Regions from separate parts of the Pseudomonas sp. UM16 genome, predicted to be linked through region 2. Evidence: predicted binding sites of a transcription regulator. Region 2 holds the regulator's gene; the other holds the start of a gene.

Region 1 (7,134 bases), on a different contig from region 2:
GGCGACCAACTCTTTACCGGTGCCTGACTCGCCGTTGATCAACACGGTGATGTTGGAGTGGCTGAGGCGACCGATGGCGCGGAACACCTCCTGCATGGCCGGCGCTTCGCCGATGATTTCCGGAGTACGGGTCAGGCTTGGGGCGATGTCCAGGCCTTGTTGCTCCTGGGCATGCTGATTGGCGCGTTTGACCAGCGACACCGCTTCATCGACATCGAACGGCTTGGGCAGGTACTCGAATGCCCCGCCTTGATAGGACGCCACCGCACTGTCGAGATCGGAGTGGGCAGTCATGATGATCACCGGCAGGCGTGGGTGCTGCTCGCGGATCTGCGCCAGCAGGTCCAGGCCACTGGCACCGGGCATGCGGATATCGGAAATAATCACATCCGGCTGTTGCCGGGTCAGGCGGCTCATGACCCCGTCGGCGCTGTCGAAGCTCTGGGTGGTCATGCCTTCTTGTTGCAGGGCTTTTTCCAGGACCCAGCGGATGGAACGATCATCGTCGACGATCCAGACAGTTTCACTACGGCTCATGAGGCGGTGGCTCCTTGTTCCAGAGGCAGGAAGATCGAGAAAGTGGTGTGGCCTGGATGGCTGTCACATTCGATCAGACCCTGGTGCTGGCTGATGATGTTCTGGGTAATGGCCAGGCCCAGTCCGGTACCGTCCGGACGACCGCTGACCATGGGATAGAAGATGGTTTCCTGTAGTTCGGCGGGAATGCCCGGGCCGTTGTCGATGATCTCGACCTTGGCCACCAGGCGATGGCGGGTATGGCCAATGGTGAACTGGCGCATGGCCCGGGTGCGCAAGCTGATGCGCCCCAGGCGCAGCTCGTTCTGGCCGCTGATGGCTTGCATGGCGTTGCGCACGATGTTGAGGACCGCCTGAATCATCTGTTCGCGGTCGATCAATACGTCCGGCAGACTCGGATCGTAATCACGCGCCAGGGTGATGCCGCCCTGGCTTTCGGCCTCGACCAGGCTGCAGACACGCTCGAGGACTTCATGGATGTTGGTCATCGCCAGTGATGGCAGTTTGTTCGAGCCAAGCATGCGATCAACCAGGTTACGCAGGCGGTCAGCCTCTTCAATGATCACATTGGTGTAATCCTTGAGGCCTTCCTCGGGTAGCTCCCGGGACAGCAGCTGTGCGGCGCCGCGAATGCCGCCCAGCGGATTTTTGATCTCGTGGGCCAGGCCGCGCACCAGCAACTTGGTGGTTTCTTGCTTGGAAAGCTGGGCTTCTTCTTTGGTGATGCGCAGAAGCCGGTCGCGGGGGTGGACTTCAAGCAGCAACAAGGTCCGCCCGCCACTGAGGATCGGCGTTACCGCGTAGTCGACGGTCTGGGTCTGGCCGGTCAGCGAGGTCAGCTGCGCCTCGCGCTTGGTGAACGGGTGTGCTTGCTCCACCGCCTGGCGCAGGGAATTGAGCGCTTCTGGCGATTCGGTGAACAGCTCGCTGATGAATTGCCCATGGCTACGCTGACCGCTGATGGCCAGGAGCATTTCCGCGGCCGGGTTCATGTACTCAAGGCGCAGTTCGGCGTTGAGCAGAATGGTGGCGGTGGTCAGGTTGTCCAGTAGCAGTCGGTGCAGGGCATCGCTGATGGTCATGGGGCGTCGGTGACCTCTTTTGGCTCATGACGACCCCGGTTGTGCCAGGGTCGCGGGCGCTGGTTGTCTGCTGGTAACAAGAAAATGCAAAAAACAAACCAAGGCTCCGAAAAGAAGCGGATCGGCCGGATAAAGACCTGAATATGCGCTAAATATGGCTGTAAAGCCCTGATCCGGCGGTTTGCTTGAACCAAAATGGGTTGATTTGCTCAGGTGCACGCTGTCGCGTGCACCAATATAGAGCATAGAGGAAGAATTACCTTGCAGAGCACAAATGGGCGGTGGCGCGGATCAAGGCCAGTGTGCGTATTGGGCCCAGTGCGCGCTGGTCGATGGCTTGAGCCAATACTGCTGGGCAAGGTTCGGGGCGCTTGCGGTCGAACGAAGCTAGCTCACTGAGCAGTGCGCGTTGCAGGCGGTCCAGTTGCGGGCGTAATTGCGTTGCCAGATCGACACGCGGCGTTTGCGGTGCGCTGCCCGCCGCATGCCAGCGTGAAAGTGCGCTGTACTGGAGCAATTTGTTGGCTTCGATCTGGTCGGCAAAAAACACCCCGACGCGTTGTTCGTCGAGGCCAAAGCGCATGGCCTGGGTTTGGGCGTTGGCAATCACCTGTTGCTCGCGCTCGGTAGCCTGTACTGGCTGGCCGGAGTCCCATTTGTTCAGGGCAACGGCTTCGGCGATGTCCAGGCGTTGTTCGACACTGTCGAGCAAATGCTGCAGGGGGTTGGTGGGCGGAGGGGGCGATGTGCAGCCTTGGCTGAGGAGCAGGGGGGTTAGCAGCAAGGCAATCAGAGGTGCGCGCATAGCAAGGTATCCACAAGAGAAAAAAACAGTGTGCCGTGATTCGTTGTTTTTACCTGTCGGTTGATACGCATGCAGATGGCAGAAAAGCCAAAGGCCTCCCGAAGGAGGCCTCTGTTTGTCGCGTTACGCCGCTTGCGCAGGCGTCACTGGCTTAGCAGCTGTAGTACAGCTCGTATTCCAGTGGGTGTACGAAGGTGCGGACCTTGATTTCTTCTTCGCTCTTCAGGGCGATGTAGGCATCGATGAAGTCGTCGGAGAACACGCCGCCCTTGGTCAGGAACGCGCGGCCCTTGTCCAGTTCTTCCAGGGCTTCTTTGAGGCTGCCGCACACCTGTGGGATCTCTTTCGCCTCTTCAGGCGGCAGGTCGTACAGGTTCTTGTCGGCGGCGTCGCCTGGGTGGATCTTGTTCTGGATACCATCCAGACCGGCCATCATCAGTGCCGCGAAGCACAGGTATGGGTTGGCCGCCGGGTCCGGGAAGCGCGCTTCGATACGGCGGGCTTTCGGGCTGGAAACGTAAGGAATACGGATCGAAGCGGAACGGTTACGAGCCGAGTAGGCCAGCATTACCGGTGCTTCGAAGCCTGGTACCAGACGCTTGTAGGAGTTGGTCGCCGGGTTGGTGAAACCGTTCAGGGCCTTACCGTGCTTGATGATACCGCCGATGAAGTACAGGGCAGTGTCGGACAGGCCGGCATAGCCTTCGCCGGAGAAGGTGTTCTTGCCATCTTTGGAGATGGACATGTGCACGTGCATACCCGAGCCATTGTCGCCGTACAGTGGCTTAGGCATGAAGGTAGCGGTGCGGCCGTAGGCGTCGGCAACGTTGTGTACGCAGTACTTCAGGGTCTGAACTTCGTCAGCCTTTTTCACCAGGGTGTTGAACTGCACGCCGATTTCGTTCTGGCCGGCAGTTGCCACTTCGTGGTGGTGTACTTCGATGACCAGGCCCATTTCTTCCATGGCGTTGCACATGGCAGTACGGATTTCGTGGTCGTGGTCGAACGGCGGAACTGGGAAGTAGCCACCTTTGACGCCTGGACGGTGGCCTTTGTTGCCGCCTTCGACGTCCTGATCGGACATCCACGAGCCTTGCTCGGAGTAGATCTTGAACATCGAGCCGGAGATGTCGGACTTGAACTTCACTTCGTCGAAGATGAAGAACTCAGGCTCTGGGCCGACGAATACGGTGTCACCGATACCGGTGGTCTTCAGGTACTCTTCGGCGCGGCGGGCGATGGCGCGTGGGTCGCGGTCGTAGCCTTGCATGGTCGAAGGTTCGATGATGTCGCAGACCAGGATCAGGGTCGGCTCTTCGGTGAACGGGTCGAGTACGGCAGAGGAGTCGTCCGGCATCAGGATCATGTCGGAGGCTTCGATGCCTTTCCAGCCAGCGATGGAGGAACCGTCGAACATTTTGCCGGCTTCGAAGAAGTCTTCATCCAGGGCGTCACGCGACGGCATGGTCACGTGATGTTGAATGCCTTTGGTGTCCGTGAAGCGCAGATCAATCCATTTAACGTCATGATCTTTGATGAGTTGAACCGACTTCGACATAGTGTCCTCCGGGGTGGGGTAGAGCTTGCCTGTGCAGCCCTTGAATTTGGGTGATGCCGGGCGCGAATAGTCGGCCAAGGCAACCTGCCTCACAAGGGAGCAAATTGCATGCCAGTGCCCCGGTTTGGATTTCTTGCCCGATTTCTACGCATTCCAGCCGTATTTAGCGGAAAACCTACGGCTTTCCTGCACTCTTAAGAGGCGCAAATCAGTCGCGACGCCTCATTTTGGTGCGCGGCAAACCTTCTGTAGATTAATTGGTTAAACCTTGAGCAATTTCCGCTATAATCCGCGCCCCACTTTTTTAGTCGGCATTGCGCGCGCTGTTTTCAATGAAACTAATCGTAAAAGTCTTCCCAGAGATCACCATCAAGAGCCGCCCGGTTCGCAAACGCTTCATTCGTCAACTGGGCCGCAACATCCGTACCGTGCTCAAGGACCTCGATCCTGCGCTCGCGGTTGACGGTGTCTGGGACAACCTCGAGGTGGTCACCCGCATCGAGGACGAGAAAGTCCTGCGCGAGATGATCGAGCGTCTGACCTGCATGCCGGGCATCGCCCACTTCCTGCAGGTCGACGAGTACCCGCTGGGCGACTTTGACGATATCGTCGCCAAGTGCAAGACCCACTTCGGCCACCTGCTGGTCGGCAAGCGCTTTGCGGTGCGTTGCAAGCGCGGCGGCCACCACGACTTTACCTCGATGGACGTCGACCGTTATGTCGGCAGCCAGCTGCGCCAGCAGTGCGGCGCCTCCGGTATCGACCTGCGCACCCCCGAGGTCGAGGTGCGCATCGAGGTGCGTGACAAGCTGCTGTATGTGATTCACAACCAGCACAAGGGCATCGGCGGCTACCCGCTGGGCACGCTGGAGCAGACCCTGGTGCTGATGTCTGGTGGCTTCGACTCCACCGTGGCGGCCTACCAGATGATGCGTCGCGGCCTGATGACCCACTTCTGCTTCTTCAACCTGGGCGGTCGTGCCCACGAGCTGGGGGTGATGGAAGTCGCCCACTTCCTGTGGAAGAAATACGGCAGCAGCCAGCGCGTACTGTTCGTCAGCGTGCCGTTCGAAGAAGTGGTGGGCGAGATTCTCGGCAAGGTCGACAACAGCTATATGGGCGTGACCCTCAAGCGCATGATGCTGCGCGCTGCGACCAATATTGCTGACCGCCTGGAGATCGACGCGCTGGTAACCGGCGAGGCGATCTCCCAGGTTTCCAGCCAGACCCTGCCGAACCTGGCAGTGATCGATTCGGCCACGGAGAAGCTGGTACTGCGTCCGCTGCTGGCCAGCCACAAGCAGGACATCATCGACCAGGCTAACCAAATTGGTACCGCCGAGTTCGCCAAACACATGCCTGAGTACTGCGGCGTGATCTCGGTGAACCCGACCACCTGCGCCAAACGTCATCGTGTTGACCATGAAGAGAAGCAGTTCGACATGGCTGTGCTCGAGCGCGCTCTGGAGCGTGCTCGCCTGGTGTCCATCGACAATGTGATCGATGAACTTGGTCAGGATATTCAGATCGAAGAAGTCAGCCAGGCGCTGGCCGGGCAGGTGGTGATTGATATTCGTCACCCTGATGCCCAGGAAGACCAGCCCCTGGAACTGGACGGCATCGAGGTCAAGGCCTTGCCGTTCTACGCCCTGAACAGTCGCTTCAAGGAACTGGACGCCACGCGCCAGTACTTGCTGTATTGCGACAAGGGTGTGATGAGTCGCCTGCATGCCCATCATTTGCTCAGTGAGGGACATGCCAATGTGCGCGTTTATCGTCCGACATAAAACGCCGGGGTTGTATGGCGGGAGCATCCGCCATCGCCCTCCCGACCTGCGGGCCCGTTGAGCGCCATTCATTCATATTCGCCGCCTAGACTGGGCGGCAACCCGAATCCTCTGATCGAGATACACACGTGATCGAAAATCTGCGTAACATCGCCATCATCGCCCACGTTGACCATGGTAAAACCACTCTGGTCGACAAACTCCTGCGTCAGTCCGGCACTCTGGAGCGTAACGAGCTCAACGACGAGCGCGTCATGGACTCCAACGACCAGGAAAAAGAGCGCGGTATTACCATTCTGGCGAAAAACACCGCCATCAACTGGAACGGCTACCACATCAACATCGTCGACACCCCCGGCCACGCCGACTTCGGTGGCGAGGTTGAGCGTGTAATGTCGATGGTTGACTCGGTGCTGCTGCTGGTCGACGCCCAAGACGGCCCTATGCCGCAAACCCGTTTCGTGACCAAGAAGGCTTTCGAAGCCGGCCTGCGTCCAATCGTGGTCATCAACAAGGTTGACCGTCCGGGCGCGCGTCCTGACTGGGTTCTGGACCAGATCTTCGATCTGTTCGACAACCTCGGTGCCACCGAAGAACAGCTGGACTTCAAAGTCGTCTACGCCTCGGCCCTGAACGGCATTGCCGGTCTGGACCACACCGAAATGGCCGAAGACATGACCCCGCTGTACCAGTCGATCATCGACAACGTACCAGCGCCAGCTGTTGACCGTGAAGGTCCGTTCCAGATGCAAATCTCGGCACTGGACTACAACAGCTTCCTGGGTGTAATCGGCGTTGGCCGTATCGCTCGTGGTCGCGTCAAGCCGAACACCCCGGTTGTCGCTATCGACGTCAACGGCAAGAAGCGCAACGGCCGTATCTTGAAGCTGATGGGTCACCACGGTCTGCACCGTATTGACGTTGAAGAAGCCTTGGCTGGCGACATCGTCTGCATCAGCGGTTTCGACGAGCTGTTCATCTCCGACACCCTGTGCTCCCCGGACGCAGTCGAAGCGATGAAGCCGCTGACCGTTGACGAACCAACCGTTTCGATGACCTTCCAGGTCAACGACTCGCCGTTCTGCGGTAAAGAAGGCAAGTTCGTCACCAGCCGTAACATCAAAGAGCGTCTGGACAAAGAGCTGCTGTACAACGTTGCACTGCGCGTTGAAGAAGGCGACTCGGCTGACAAGTTCAAGGTCTCCGGCCGTGGTGAGCTGCACCTGTCGGTACTGATCGAAACCATGCGTCGCGAAGGCTTCGAAATGGGTGTTGGTCGTCCGGAAGTGATCATCCGTGAAGTCGATGGCGTCAAGAACGAGCCGTTCGAAAACGTCACCATCGACATCCCTGAAGATTCGCAGG
Region 2 (7,134 bases):
GTCCCCGAAGGCATGGCCATCGGGGTGTCGGCGGGTGGCGGGATGCCGGATGCCGACAGCTTGGCCATGGGCATTGCCTTGCAGGATGTGCCCGAAGGGTTAGTCATTGCGCTGGTACTGGCCGGGGCAGGCATGGCTAGGTTCAAGGCTTTTGCCATCGGTGCAGCGTCTGGACTGGTCGAGCCGGTGGCAGCGTTGATATGTGCCTGGCTGGTGAGCGTGGCAGAACTGCTATTGCCTCTGGGCTTGGCCTGCGCAGCCGGAGCTATGTTGCTGGTAGTGACCCAGGAGATAATTCCCGAATCTCGCAGCAACGGTCATCATCGCCTGGCGAGTCTAGGGCTGTGCGTTGGTTTCTGTCTGATGATGGTGATGGATACGGCGCTGGCGTGAGGAGGGGGCGGTTACTCGCCCTCATCAAAGTAGTTATTGATCAGCTCGACCAGCGCAACGAGCGCTGCGTCATCTCCTTCGCCTTCGGTATGCAGGTGTACCTGGGTACCTTTGCCCGCTGCGAGCATCATCACAGCCATGATGCTCTTGCCATCGACCATTGATTCAGGTGTGCGGCCTACGCGTACAGTGCAAGGGAAGCGTCCGGCCACGCCGACAAACTTTGCCGCCGCCCGGGCGTGCAGCCCCAGCTTGTTGATGATGGTGATTTCACGAGCGGGCATCGCGGCGGTGGTCCTGTGGGCTAGAGGTCGCGGTGGCGAACCTGGACATTCTTCAAGGATTGCTGCAGCAACTGGCCCACGCGTTCGGTCAGGTAAACCGAACGGTGGTGTCCACCGGTACAGCCAATGGCAATGGTCACATAGGCGCGGTTGCTGGCGGCAAAGCGTGGCAACCATTTGAGTAGATAGCTGGAGATATCCTGGAACATATCTTCGACATCAGGCTGGGCTGCCAGATAGTCGATGACCGGTTGCTCCAGACCGGAGTGCTCACGCAGCTCCGGCTTCCAGTAGGGGTTGGGCAGGCAGCGCACATCGAACACCAGGTCGGCGTCTACCGGCATGCCACGCTTGAAGCCGAAGGATTCGACCAGGAACGCGGTACCAGGCTCCGGTTGGTTAAGCAGGCGTAGTTTGATCGAGTCACGCAACTGATACAGGTTCAGGTTGGTGGTGTCGATTTTAAGATCGGCGAGGTCGGCAATCGGCCCCAGCAGCTCGGTCTCGTCCTTGATCGCTTCGGCCAGCGAACGGCTGGCGTTGGTCAGCGGGTGACGCCGACGGGTTTCCGAGAAGCGCTTGAGCAGGGTGTCTTCGTCGGCATCCAGGTACAGCACATCACACTGGATATGGCGCCCGCGCGCCTCTTCAAGCAGCTCGGGGAAGCGACTGAGGTGGCTGGGCAGGTTGCGCGCATCGATCGATACCGCCACTTTGGGCTGCATCAGTTCGGTGTTGATCAGGGCGTTCTCGGCCAACTGCGGCAGCAACCCGGCAGGTAGGTTGTCGATGCAGTAGTAGCCGTTGTCCTCAAGGACCGCGAGGGCGGTACTTTTTCCGGAGCCGGAGCGGCCGCTAACGATGATCAAGCGCATATTCAGGGCCCGCTCTGTACATCCAGAACGACCTGGTACAGCGCGTCGTTGCTGGGGGCCGCACGCAGCTTGTCGCGTACGACCTTGCTGTCGAGCATGCTGGCGATCTGGCGCAGCAGCTCCAGGTGCGCATCGGTGGCTGCTTCCGGGACCAGCAACACGAACAGCAGGTCGACCGGAGCGCCATCAATGGCGTCGAAATCAATAGGGGCGTCAAGATGCAGCAGTGCACTGACAGGCGATTCGCAACCCTTGAGGCGGCAATGGGGAATGGCAATGCCATTGCCAAAGCCGGTTGAGCCGAGTTTTTCTCGGGCAATCAAGGCTTCGTACACGTCCTGGGTGTCCAGTTCGGGCACTTCTTTGCCGATCAGGTTGGCGATCTGTTCGAGTGCGCGCTTTTTGCTGCCTCCCGGCACGTTCACCAAGGAACGGCCGGGGGTCAGGATGGTTTCAAGTCGGATCATGGATGAGGGGGATCAGCGGGCCGCTGCACCTTGCAGCAGGCTTTGCTGTTTTTCCTTGTGTTTTTTCAGTTGACGATCGAGCTTGTCGGTCAAAGCATCGATCGCTGCATACATGTCTGTGTGTTCGGCATTTGCAACAACTTCGCCGCCGGGAATAAACAGCGTTGCTTCAATCTTCTGCTGCAGCTTCTCGACCTTCATGATTACCGTCACATTGGTAATCTTGTCGAAGTGCCCCTCCAGACGTTTGAGTTTTTGCTCGACGTATTCGCGCAGCGGCTGGGTGACTTCTACATGCTGTCCACTGATATTGACTTGCATACAGCTTCTCCTTTGTTGCCCGAGCATAAGAGGCAGGTGTTGCGCCTGCCACTGAACTGCGATGGCTATCTCAGGGGCTACATCAGTCGCTTGCGCTCACTCGACGGTGCAATGCCGAGGGACTCGCGGTACTTGGCGACGGTGCGACGGGCTACCTGGATGCCTTGTGCCTCCAGTAAACCAGCGATCTTGCTGTCACTCAATGGCTTTTTCTGATTTTCCGCTGCAACCAATTTTTTGATGATCGCGCGAATCGCTGTGGACGAGCATTCACCGCCTTCGGAGGTGCTGACGTGGCTGGAGAAAAAGTACTTCAGCTCGTAAATACCCCGCGGTGTGTGCATGTATTTCTGCGTGGTGACCCGGGAAATGGTCGACTCGTGCATGCCCACGGCTTCAGCGATGTCATGCAGGACCAGCGGCTTCATCGCTTCGTCGCCGTGATCGAGGAAGCCGCGCTGGTGTTCGACGATCTGGGTGGCGACTTTCATCAGGGTTTCGTTGCGGCTCTGCAGGCTCTTGATGAACCAGCGGGCTTCCTGCAACTGATTGCGCATGAACGTATTGTCGGCACTGGTGTCGGCGCGGCGGACGAACCCGGCGTATTGCGGGTTGACCCGCAGGCGCGGCACGGCCTCCTGATTGAGCTCGACCAGCCAGCGCTCGTTGTCCTTGCGCACGATCACGTCAGGGACCACGTATTCGGCTTCACTGGATTCAATCTGCGAGCCAGGACGCGGGTTGAGGCTCTGAACCCGTTCGATGACCTGGCGCAGTTCGTCTTCCTTGAGCTTCATCCGCCGCATCAGCTGGCTGTAGTCGCGGCTGCCGAGTAGGTCGATATAGTCACGTACCAGGCGCTGGGCTTCGGCCATCCAAGGGGTGCTGGCAGGCAGTTGGCGCAGTTGCAGCAGCAGGCATTCGCTGAGGTTGCGTGCGCCGATACCAGCAGGTTCGAATTGCTGAATGCGGTGCAGCACGGCCTCGATTTCGTCGAGCTCAATATCCAGCTCAGGGTCAAAGGATTCGCAGACTTCCTCGAGGGTTTCGTCGAGGTAGCCCTGGCTGTTGATGCAGTCGATCAGGGTGACCGCAATCAGCCGATCGGTGTCCGACATCGGCGCCAGGTTGAGTTGCCAAAGCAAGTGGCTTTGCAGGCTCTCGCCCGCCGAAGTGCGGGTGGTGAAGTCCCACTCGTCATCGTCGTTGCTGGGCAAGCTGCTGGCGCTGGTCTGGTAGATGTCTTCCCAGGCGGTATCGACGGGCAGTTCGTTGGGGATGCGCTCGTTCCATTCGCCGTCTTCCAGGTTGTCCACGGTTTGCGTGGTTTCCTGGTAGGTGGTGTCCTGAACTTCGGCGACGGGCTTGCTTTCGGCGTTGTCGGCCATCGGGTCGCTGTTGTCGAAGTCGTCGCCTTCTTCCTGGCGTTCGAGCATCGGGTTTGATTCCAGCGCTTCCTGGATTTCCTGCTGGAGGTCCAGAGTAGAAAGCTGGAGCAGACGGATAGCCTGTTGCAACTGCGGTGTCATCGTCAGTTGCTGGCCCATTCTTAGGACGAGCGATGGTTTCATGGCAGGGGCTTTACACCTTTTTTGCCGGCGCACATGCGCCATCCACTACAAGGGCACCGAAGCGCCAACTTTAAGCAAATTATATGCCTGAAATTGGAGCGTTTGCCTAGGCCGCTGTGACAATAAAGCCGGTTTTCACCGGGTTAGCAGCCCATGGCAAGCGCTGTGTCGCCTCGAACTTACAAGCGGAACTCGTGGCCCAGGTACACCTCTTTCACCAGGTCGTTTGCCAGGATGGTCTCTGCATCGCCTTCGGCAATCAGTTGGCCATCGTTGACGATGTAAGCGGTTTCGCAGATGTCCAGGGTCTCGCGGACGTTGTGGTCGGTGATCAATACACCGATACCTTTGGCCTTGAGGTGATGGATGATCTGCTTGATGTCGCCGACCGAAATCGGGTCGACACCGGCAAAGGGTTCATCGAGCAGGATGAATTTCGGCGCAGTAGCCAGGGCCCGGGCAATCTCCACGCGGCGACGTTCGCCACCGGACAGGCTCATGCCGAGGTTGTCGCGGATATGGCTGATGTGAAATTCCTGCAGCAGGCTTTCCAGTTCTTTGCGCCGGCCATCGCGATCGAGCTCCTTACGGGTCTCGAGGATCGCCATGATGTTGTCGGCAACCGACAGCTTGCGAAAGATCGAGGCTTCCTGTGGCAGGTAGCCAATACCGGCACGGGCACGGCCGTGCATCGGCTGGTGGCTGACATCCAGGTCATCGATGAGCACGCGGCCCTGATCGGCCTGGACCAGGCCAACGATCATGTAAAAGCAGGTGGTCTTGCCGGCGCCGTTAGGACCGAGCAAGCCGACGATCTGGCCGCTGTCGATGGACAGGCTGACGTCACGTACCACTTGCCGACTCTTGTAGCTCTTGGCCAGGTGCTGGGCTTTGAGGGTCGCCATTTACTCGGCCTTCTTCTTCGGCTGGATCACCATGTCGATCCGTGGGCGAGGCGTTGACACCGATCCACCGCGGCCGGCAGTCGCCACCTGGGATTGGGTGTTGTAAACGATTTTCTCGCCTTCAGTGGTGTTGCCATCGCTGGTTTCCACCTTGGCCTGGTCGGTCAATACCACCAGATTCTTTTGCGACTGGTACTGGATCTGCTTGCCGTAACCTTTCATCTTGTCCGGTTTTTCGGCGCTTTGTTGCTGCTCGAAATAGGCAAGGTTGCCGACCGATGTCACGACGTCGACATCGCCATTGGCGGCACGCGTAATGGTCACGGTGTTGCCTTTGATGATCATCGAACCCTGGGTGATGATGACGTCGCCGGTGTAGGTGGCGACCCCTTTCTTGTCATCCAGGTGCGCTTGGTCAGCCTGGATACGGATTGGCTGGTCACGGTCGTTCGGCAGGGCCCAGGCGCTCGCGCTTCCCAGTGCTGCGCTCAGGCTGAGCAAAAAGGGGAGTGTTTTAACGAGCCTCATACTGTCCTCTTACGTTGGACAGCAGGTCCATCCTGCCGTCTTTCAAATACGCTTTCATTCCATTGCCCGTAGTAACACCACCGGCGCCGTCGATTTTAACGGCTTGTTCGGTTTGCGCATATTGCTTCTGCGGGAATACCGTCATGCGACTGCTGGTAATGATCATGGTGCGGTTTTTTTCATCGGTGCGGGCGACCCGTACCGAATCAATCAATTCCACTTCGCTGCCATCGGGGTTGACCTCGCCCTTGTCGCTCTGCACGTGCCAGGGGTAGGTGGTGCCGCGATACAGTTGCAGGTCAGGCTTGGTCAGCAACGTTACTTCGCTGACCTTGAGGTGTTCGACCTTGTCGGCAGTCATCTCGTACTGCATCTTGCCATCAGGCAGAAACTGCACGCTGTGAGCATTGGTGGCGTAATAATCGATAGCCTTTTCGTCGACGCTGGCGACCGGCTTGTCGAGAAAGCTCTCCGGGCTGATGTTCCAGTAGCCGACAGCCACCAGCAAGGCGGCAATCACACTGAACAGCGCAATGGTGCGAATCTTTTTACTGAACATGTGTCGCTCTACAGGTAGTGGGCGTTGGCCGCGTCGAGGTTGCCCTGGGCTTGCAGGATCAACTCGCAAAACTCACGGGCTGCACCTTCACCGCCGCGGGCCTTGGTAATCCCGTGGGCGTGCTCGCGGACGAAGGCTGCGGCACTGGCTACAGCCATGCCCAGGCCAACACGGCGGATCACCGGCAGGTCAGGCAGGTCGTCGCCCAAATAGGCGACCTGTTCATAGCTTAGGTTGAGCTGGCCAAGAAGTTCGTCCAAAACCACTAATTTATCTTCACGCCCCTGATACAGGTGGGGGATGCCAAGGTTCTTGGCTCGGCGCTCGACCACCGGGGTCTTGCGGCCGCTGATGATGGCGGTGGTCACGCCCGTGGCCATGAGCATCTTGATGCCTTGTCCGTCGAGGGTGTTGAAGGTTTTGAATTCACTGCCATCTTCGAGGAAGTACAAGCGACCGTCAGTCAGTACGCCGTCAACGTCAAATACCGCAAGCTTGATGGCCTTGCCACGTTGGAGCAGGTCCTGGCTCATTTACATCACTCCCGCACGCAACAGGTCGTGCATATTCAAGGCGCCAACCGGGCGCTCGTCCTTGTCGATTACAACCAGGGCACTGATCTTGTGGTCTTCCATGATTTTCAGGGCTTCGGCAGCGAGCATGTCGGCGCGCGCGGTCTTGCCATGAGCGGTCATGACCTCTTCGATCAACGTGGTGTGCACATCGATGTTGCGATCCAGGCTGCGGCGCAGGTCGCCGTCAGTGAAGATCCCGGCCAACCGTCCGTCGGCTTCGAGGACGACGGTCATGCCCAGACCTTTGCGAGACATTTCAAGCAATGCGTCTTTGAGCAGGGTGCCACGTTGCACCTGAGGCAGCTCTTGGCCGGCGTGCATGACGTTCTCGACCTTCAACAGCAAGCGGCGTCCCAAGGCGCCACCAGGGTGCGAGAAGGCGAAGTCTTCAGCAGTAAAGCCACGTGCCTCAAGCAGCGCAATGGCCAGGGCATCGCCCAGTACCAGTGCCGCTGTGGTCGAGGACGTCGGAGCCAGGTTCAGCGGGCAGGCTTCCTGGGCGACGCGGGCGTCGAGATTGACTTCGGCGGCCTTGGCCAGTGCCGAGTCGGGGTTGCCAGTCAGGCTGATCAGCTGGATCCCGAGGCGTTTGATCAAGGGCAGCAGGGTGACGATCTCGGCGGTCGTGCCGGAGTTGGACAGGGCGAGGATGACAT

Evidence for each region. Region 2 encodes sigma-54, which starts transcription at its own class of promoters, with help from an activator protein. Its sites were predicted from a motif close to ANTGGCATNNANNTTGCTNT; they were not measured.
Region 1: glnA (glutamate--ammonia ligase) is a predicted target of sigma-54. The motif match lies at 4,079-4,098, and genes of this name have one in related genera.

What each region holds. Positions count from the first base shown of each region.
Region 1 is NZ_JBNPJT010000006.1:229,170-236,303, forward strand. Features, by position in the region: gene ntrC (nitrogen regulation protein NR(I)) at 1-537, opposite strand, end outside; gene glnL (nitrogen regulation protein NR(II)) at 534-1,619, opposite strand; gene ACQRAX_RS09360 (chorismate mutase) at 1,876-2,424, opposite strand; gene glnA (glutamate--ammonia ligase) at 2,576-3,982, opposite strand; gene thiI (tRNA uracil 4-sulfurtransferase ThiI) at 4,315-5,769, shown strand; gene typA (translational GTPase TypA) at 5,898-7,134, shown strand, end outside.
Region 2 is NZ_JBNPJT010000013.1:74,105-81,238, reverse strand. Features, by position in the region: gene ACQRAX_RS16840 (ZIP family metal transporter) at 1-393, shown strand, start outside; gene ACQRAX_RS16835 (HPr family phosphocarrier protein) at 405-677, opposite strand; gene rapZ (RNase adapter RapZ) at 698-1,552, opposite strand; gene ptsN (PTS IIA-like nitrogen regulatory protein PtsN) at 1,555-2,019, opposite strand; gene hpf (ribosome hibernation-promoting factor, HPF/YfiA family) at 2,032-2,340, opposite strand; gene ACQRAX_RS16815 (RNA polymerase factor sigma-54) at 2,418-3,911, opposite strand; gene lptB (LPS export ABC transporter ATP-binding protein) at 4,091-4,816, opposite strand; gene lptA (lipopolysaccharide transport periplasmic protein LptA) at 4,817-5,344, opposite strand; gene lptC (LPS export ABC transporter periplasmic protein LptC) at 5,331-5,903, opposite strand; gene ACQRAX_RS16795 (KdsC family phosphatase) at 5,912-6,436, opposite strand; gene ACQRAX_RS16790 (KpsF/GutQ family sugar-phosphate isomerase) at 6,437-7,134, opposite strand, start outside.